3 regions of the Rossellomorea sp. H136 genome follow, and region 3 is predicted to be linked to each of the others. Evidence: a T-box and tRNA genes for the amino acid it is inferred to sense, from the RefSeq annotation. Region 3 holds a T-box; the other regions hold tRNA genes.
The links. A T-box is a leader RNA that pairs with one kind of tRNA and senses whether it is charged. The one in region 3 lies ahead of thrS (threonine--tRNA ligase), so its partner is inferred to be a tRNA-Thr.

Region 1: it encodes a tRNA-Thr, which carries the amino acid that the T-box ahead of thrS (threonine--tRNA ligase) is inferred to sense. The anticodon was not compared.
Region 2: it encodes a tRNA-Thr, which carries the amino acid that the T-box ahead of thrS (threonine--tRNA ligase) is inferred to sense. The anticodon was not compared.

Annotation. Positions count from the first base shown of each region.
Region 1 covers NZ_CM166371.1:4,508,169-4,510,343, forward strand. Annotated here, with positions in the region: tRNA gene ACYH0O_RS22710 (tRNA-Met) at 1-71, opposite strand, end outside; tRNA gene ACYH0O_RS22715 (tRNA-Ala) at 146-221, opposite strand; tRNA gene ACYH0O_RS22720 (tRNA-Pro) at 230-306, opposite strand; tRNA gene ACYH0O_RS22725 (tRNA-Arg) at 314-390, opposite strand; tRNA gene ACYH0O_RS22730 (tRNA-Leu) at 415-503, opposite strand; tRNA gene ACYH0O_RS22735 (tRNA-Gly) at 509-583, opposite strand; tRNA gene ACYH0O_RS22740 (tRNA-Leu) at 592-676, opposite strand; tRNA gene ACYH0O_RS22745 (tRNA-Lys) at 718-793, opposite strand; tRNA gene ACYH0O_RS22750 (tRNA-Thr) at 823-898, opposite strand; tRNA gene ACYH0O_RS22755 (tRNA-Val) at 997-1,072, opposite strand; tRNA gene ACYH0O_RS22760 (tRNA-Glu) at 1,077-1,151, opposite strand; gene ACYH0O_RS22765 (SGNH/GDSL hydrolase family protein) at 1,987-2,175, shown strand, end outside.
Region 2 covers NZ_CM166371.1:3,954,671-3,956,845, forward strand. Annotated here, with positions in the region: tRNA gene ACYH0O_RS20155 (tRNA-Met) at 72-145, opposite strand; tRNA gene ACYH0O_RS20160 (tRNA-Ser) at 182-274, opposite strand; tRNA gene ACYH0O_RS20165 (tRNA-Ile) at 291-367, opposite strand; tRNA gene ACYH0O_RS20170 (tRNA-Met) at 372-448, opposite strand; tRNA gene ACYH0O_RS20175 (tRNA-Ala) at 530-605, opposite strand; tRNA gene ACYH0O_RS20180 (tRNA-Pro) at 612-688, opposite strand; tRNA gene ACYH0O_RS20185 (tRNA-Arg) at 695-771, opposite strand; tRNA gene ACYH0O_RS20190 (tRNA-Leu) at 841-929, opposite strand; tRNA gene ACYH0O_RS20195 (tRNA-Gly) at 939-1,013, opposite strand; tRNA gene ACYH0O_RS20200 (tRNA-Leu) at 1,022-1,106, opposite strand; tRNA gene ACYH0O_RS20205 (tRNA-Lys) at 1,148-1,223, opposite strand; tRNA gene ACYH0O_RS20210 (tRNA-Thr) at 1,253-1,328, opposite strand; tRNA gene ACYH0O_RS20215 (tRNA-Val) at 1,444-1,519, opposite strand; rRNA gene rrf (5S ribosomal RNA) at 1,530-1,646, opposite strand; rRNA gene ACYH0O_RS20225 (23S ribosomal RNA) at 1,945-2,175, opposite strand, start outside.
Region 3 covers NZ_CM166371.1:2,253,319-2,255,493, forward strand. Annotated here, with positions in the region: gene ACYH0O_RS11285 (undecaprenyl-diphosphate phosphatase) at 1-374, shown strand, start outside; T-box leader at 446-667, shown strand; T-box leader at 703-926, shown strand; gene thrS (threonine--tRNA ligase) at 977-2,175, shown strand, end outside.

The DNA.
Region 1 (2,175 bases), 2.3 Mb from region 3:
CGGCGGAGGGGATCGAACCCCCGACCTCACGGGTATGAACCGTACGCTCTAGCCAGCTGAGCTACACCGCCACGAAACCTTTTCGATCAATCTGAATCTTGATTAAGCAAGATTCAATAAAGTTTATTTACTTTCGTAAAAAACTTGGTGGAGCCTAGCGGGATCGAACCGCTGACCTCCTGCGTGCAAAGCAGGCGCTCTCCCAGCTGAGCTAAGGCCCCAAAAGAAGTGGTCGGGAAGACAGGATTCGAACCTGCGACCCCTTGGTCCCAAACCAAGTGCTCTACCAAGCTGAGCTACTTCCCGATCTATATGGCGCGCCCGAGAGGAGTCGAACCCCTAACCTTTTGATCCGTAGTCAAACGCTCTATCCAATTGAGCTACGGGCGCTAAATGATTTTTTATAAGAAACAATGGTGCCGAGGACCGGAATCGAACCGGTACGGTAGTCACCTACCGCAGGATTTTAAGTCCTGTGCGTCTGCCAGTTCCGCCACCCCGGCAAGTCTGGAGCGGAAGACGGGATTCGAACCCGCGACCCCCACCTTGGCAAGGTGGTGTTCTACCACTGAACTACTTCCGCGAAATAAATGGTGCGGGTGAAGGGACTTGAACCCCCACGCCTTGCGGCGCCAGATCCTAAGTCTGGTGCGTCTGCCAATTCCGCCACACCCGCATGATAAAAAACATTAGATATTTCGCATTCACGAAAATCTTTGGTGAGCCATGAAGGATTCGAACCTTCGACCCTCTGATTAAAAGTCAGATGCTCTACCAACTGAGCTAATGGCTCATATAAAAAGATGATTCCCAAAACCAAAATGGTGCCGGCAAGAGGACTTGAACCCCCAACCTACTGATTACAAGTCAGTTGCTCTACCAGTTGAGCTACACCGGCATATATGATTGGTTTACTTTTATATGAAGACTAATTAATGAAAAATAGTTTTCATATAGGTATTTTAAGGATAGATATTTTGCTGACGCAAAAATCTTTGGTGGAGGATGACGGGATCGAACCGCCGACCCTCTGCTTGTAAGGCAGATGCTCTCCCAGCTGAGCTAATCCTCCATATTGGTGACCCATACGGGATTCGAACCCGTGTTACCGCCGTGAAAGGGCGGTGTCTTAACCGCTTGACCAATGGGCCGTTTTTTTGAAATGTCCCGCTTAAGGACATTTATTACTATATCATCCTATTTCGCAGAAGTCAACTTCCTAATCATAAAAAAAGAATTATTTTTCCGGTTGCTTATCAAAACCGTTTTGCAAGCCGAAGAAGAATATACCACATCTTCAAACCTTATATCAATAGGAAAATAATAAATCATTAAAAATTGCTACAGTCCAAACTACTGTCCCCTCGCCAGTCTTGAATGTGAGATAAGCGTTAAAGGTATTTACATTGCCAAAATTAATAACAATAGGAAGCGTAACTACACTCATCTTTCAAGTAGAAATCCTGGCTTCATTTGAAAGATTTCTATGATACTATTTGAATTTGAATCTTATACCCTGTTGCAATGGTAGCTTTGGTCACGGCTCGAATATCTCCGTCATAGTATGGAATGATCGAAGAGAGATTCCATAATTGCTGACACACTAAAAGCTTCTGTTAATTGGTGAATAAAAAAAGCAGCTACAAGAGCTGCATAAGTTTATCTCCATGATATTTAGATTTTTCACGAATTTTGTTGAATTGGCTTATATCACTTGTCATTTCCAATTTATAATTAAAACTGAAAAACCAAAACTTATGCCATTCTCTTTTAAAATTGCGTAACATAGAAACCCCTCCACATTATCAATCTTTTGTTCCCTGCATGTTTAGAATAGCAAATAAGTGTAAACATATATTTAAAACCATGTTAAGGTTTGTAAAATTTCTTTCTGGGTATAAAAAAGATTTTGCAATATCCTACAATAGTTCCTGTAAGTTCATATAAACTATAGAAAAAACTAGTAAATGGAAGGTTAGGAATTTGATGAAATGGAGACTCGGTCTTTTAATCACCTTAATTGTGATTTTCATTCTAATGTTGAGAATTTCCTGGAATGGAAGTTGGGATAATTTTAATAAATACAAAATAAATCAAGAAAACTGGGTAGGTGCATGGACCGCAAGTATGCAAACACCTTTAGACGATGGAATTTCCCATAAAGGATTTGAAGAT
Region 2 (2,175 bases), 1.7 Mb from region 3:
TTGACGACAGTCAAAATAACTATCCATGCGTGACTTATGAAGGGAAATGCTACCCTAAGTCAACAATGGTATTGCGGGGACAGGATTTGAACCTGCGACCTTCGGGTTATGAGCCCGACGAGCTACCGAACTGCTCCACCCCGCGACGATATAAATATGAAATTTCCCATAAAAGGAAATATGGAGGAGGAAGGGGGATTCGAACCCCCGCGGGCTATGACACCCCTGTCGGTTTTCAAGACCGATCCCTTCAGCCGGACTTGGGTATTCCTCCGTATTGAAATGGAACTTGGTGGACCTTGTAGGACTCGAACCTACGACCGGACGGTTATGAGCCGTCTGCTCTAACCAACTGAGCTAAAGGTCCCTTTTGGTAGCGGCGGAGGGGATCGAACCCCCGACCTCACGGGTATGAACCGTACGCTCTAGCCAGCTGAGCTACACCGCCAAGATACATTTAATATCAAATTAATTGATAGATGGATTTCTCAAATATTACTTAAGTTTCTTTTGCTTTAACAAAAGAACTTGGTGGAGCCTAGCGGGATCGAACCGCTGACCTCCTGCGTGCAAAGCAGGCGCTCTCCCAGCTGAGCTAAGGCCCCAAGAAGTGGTCGGGAAGACAGGATTCGAACCTGCGACCCCTTGGTCCCAAACCAAGTGCTCTACCAAGCTGAGCTACTTCCCGATAATATGGCGCGCCCGAGAGGAGTCGAACCCCTAACCTTTTGATCCGTAGTCAAACGCTCTATCCAATTGAGCTACGGGCGCATAATTCTATTATTGCTCCTTATTTGCTGATGCAAATTAAGGAAGATTATTTTGCTCTCGCAAAAATCTTGGTGCCGAGGACCGGAATCGAACCGGTACGGTAGTCACCTACCGCAGGATTTTAAGTCCTGTGCGTCTGCCAGTTCCGCCACCCCGGCAAAGTCTTCTGGAGCGGAAGACGGGATTCGAACCCGCGACCCCCACCTTGGCAAGGTGGTGTTCTACCACTGAACTACTTCCGCAAAATGATTGGTGCGGGTGAAGGGACTTGAACCCCCACGCCTTGCGGCGCCAGATCCTAAGTCTGGTGCGTCTGCCAATTCCGCCACACCCGCATGATGTAAATGGTAAGATATTCTGCTTATGCAAAAATCTATGGTGAGCCATGAAGGACTCGAACCTTCGACCCTCTGATTAAAAGTCAGATGCTCTACCAACTGAGCTAATGGCTCATCTGAAAAGATGATATTTAAAACCGAAATGGTGCCGGCAAGAGGACTTGAACCCCCAACCTACTGATTACAAGTCAGTTGCTCTACCAGTTGAGCTACACCGGCATATTCACTTTCATATGAAGTCTTAATGGAAAGTTACTTCACAGAAGCAGTTCAAGGAAAGATATTTTGCTGGCGCAAAATAAAATGAAGTTTATTTTACTTTCGTAAAAAAACTTGGTGGAGGATGACGGGATCGAACCGCCGACCCTCTGCTTGTAAGGCAGATGCTCTCCCAGCTGAGCTAATCCTCCAAGATATAAAGCCTGGCGACGTCCTACTCTCACAGGGGGAGATCCCCCAACTACCATCGGCGCTGAAGAGCTTAACTTCCGTGTTCGGCATGGGAACGGGTGTGACCTCTTCGCCATTGTCACCAGACTATTTCTTGTCTCTTTTTTAAGGACAAGTACTATTATATCGCGTAGATATATTTTTTCAAGGCTTTTTTATATTTTCGTATAAAATTTATTCCCTGAAAACTAGATAAAGAATTGATGTCAAGAAAGCCGAATATCGACCAATTATTGCATCTACTTCTTCAAGTAGATAGCATTCCAGCTCCGGCGGCTAGAGACTCGAGGTCATTTCAGTTCAATCAGCTGAGGGTAAAAGGCACCCTCTTCTGATTGCTCAGAAATGCTTGTCGTCTCTGTTCAAGCCGCCTCCGCTTTATAGTGTGGTTAAGTCCTCGATCGATTAGTATCAGTCAACTCCACATGTCGCCATGCTTCCATCTCTGACCTATCTACCTAGTCATCTTCTAGGGATCTTACTCACATACGTGATGGGAAATCTCATCTCGAGGGGGGCTTCATGCTTAGATGCTTTCAGCACTTATCCCTTCCGCACATAGCTACCCAGCGATGCCTTTGGCAAGACAACTGGTACACCAGCGGTGCGTCCATCC
Region 3 (2,175 bases):
ATCAGATAACACATAAAAAAGCGCTGGTGATCGGTCTTATTCAATGCTTATCATTATGGCCAGGTTTTTCGCGGTCAGGATCCACCATTTCTGGAGGAGTGTTACTTGGATTAAGCTACCGGGCAGCATCAGATTTCACATTCATTATGGCGGTACCCATCATGCTGGGGGCAAGTTCGATTTCTCTTATGAAGAACTGGATGTATTTTACCCCTGAGTTTTTACCGTTTCTTTTGGTTGGGTTCTTAAGTGCATTTCTATTTGCTTATCTGTCGATACGCTTTTTCCTAAAGGTGATTAATAAAATCAAGCTAATTCCTTTTGCGATCTACCGACTTGTTCTAGTCGCGATTATTTTTCTTGTTTTTATCTAATCACTATTGACAGTTAGAAAATACTACCATATAATTTCAATAACAAATTTCTTCTATTTTGAATATACTATACGAAAGCAAAGATGAGGACATGATTCATTCCGTTTTTTCTTGATCAGAGAGCAGGGTCACCGGCTGAGAGCCCTGAAGAGAAAAGAATGATTTACCACCTCGGAGCTATTATGGTGAAATGTCAGTATCCATAATCGGGAAAACCGTTATCTTACTTAAGCGAAGAGTAATATTTTACACTTCTGAATTAGGGTGGAACCACGACCGCACTCGTCCCTTGGTTAGGGATGGGTGCGGTTTTTTTTATTAATTGAATAATAAAGTGTTGAAGAGGACACGAATCATTTGCTGTTTTTCTTACCAGAGAACAGGGTCACCATGGCTGAGAGCCCTGAAGAAAAGGAAATGATTTACCACCTCGGAGCTATTATGGTGAAATGTCAGTATCCATAATCGGGAAAACCGTTATCAACTTTGAGCGGAGAGCTATGTTTAGCACTTCGGAATTAGGGTGGTACCACGACCGCATTCGTCCCTTGTTAGGGATGAATGCGGTTTTTTATATAAAAAAATGATTAGGAGGAAACAAAATGTCAATTCAATCTGAAGTAGAAAAAAGAAATCACAGGAAACTAGGTCAGGAGCTGGAGTTATTTGTATCGATGGAGGAGGCACCCGGGATGCCCTTTTATTTACCGAAAGGGATGCTATTACGGAATGAGTTAGAAGACTTTTGGAAGAGGGAACATCGGAAAGCTGGATATCAGGAGATTAGGACTCCCATTATGATGAAGCAGGAGCTATGGGAAAAGTCAGGCCACTGGAATCATTACCATGAGAATATGTATTTCTCAGAAGTAGATGATCAGAAATATGCAATCAAGCCAATGAGTTGTCCAGGGGCAGTATTGATCTATAAAAACAAGAGAAGAAGTTATCGGGAATTACCCCTTCGTTACGGTGAACTGGGTTTAGTTCATCGACATGAGCTATCGGGTTCATTAAGTGGATTATTGAGAGTCCGTTCCTTCACTCAGGATGATGCTCATCTATTTGTAAGGGAAGATCAGATTCAGTCGGAGCTTCATAAAGTATTGGATCTTATTGATCTTTTCTATAGCAAATTTGGGTTTGACTATAAGGTTGAGCTTTCTACTCGTCCGGAAGATTTTATGGGCTCCGTTGCATTATGGGATAAAGCTGAAGGAGATTTGGAAGGTGTGTTGAAAGAGAGAGGAGTCAACTATCATGTTAATAAAGGAGACGGTGCGTTCTACGGACCAAAAATAGATTTTCATATATTAGACGTTATTGGTCGAAGCTGGCAATGTGGCACGGTTCAACTTGATTTCCAAATGCCTGAAAAATTCGAGTGTGAATATATTGATGAAGACAATGAAGCAGTCAGACCGATTATGATTCATCGAGCGATTTACGGTTCGATCGAACGTTTTATGGCAATCATCATTGAACATTTCGGAGGGGATTTTCCACTTTGGTTAGCTCCCCACCAGGTCAAAATCCTTCCTATCTCCGACGCACATTTCCAATATGCTCAAGGAGTGAAGTCAAAGTTAGAAAGAGAAGGCTTTAGGGTGGAAGTCGATGATCGTGTAGAAAAAGTCGGTCTGAAAATCAGGGAAGCAGAAATGCAAAAAGTTCCTTATATGATGGTAATAGGAGACAAGGAAATCAAGGGTGAAGTCATTTCATTACGTAAGAGAAGGGGAGGAAATGTTGGTATGTTAAGAATAAAAGAAGTTATATTGAAATTACAAGAAGAAGTAAA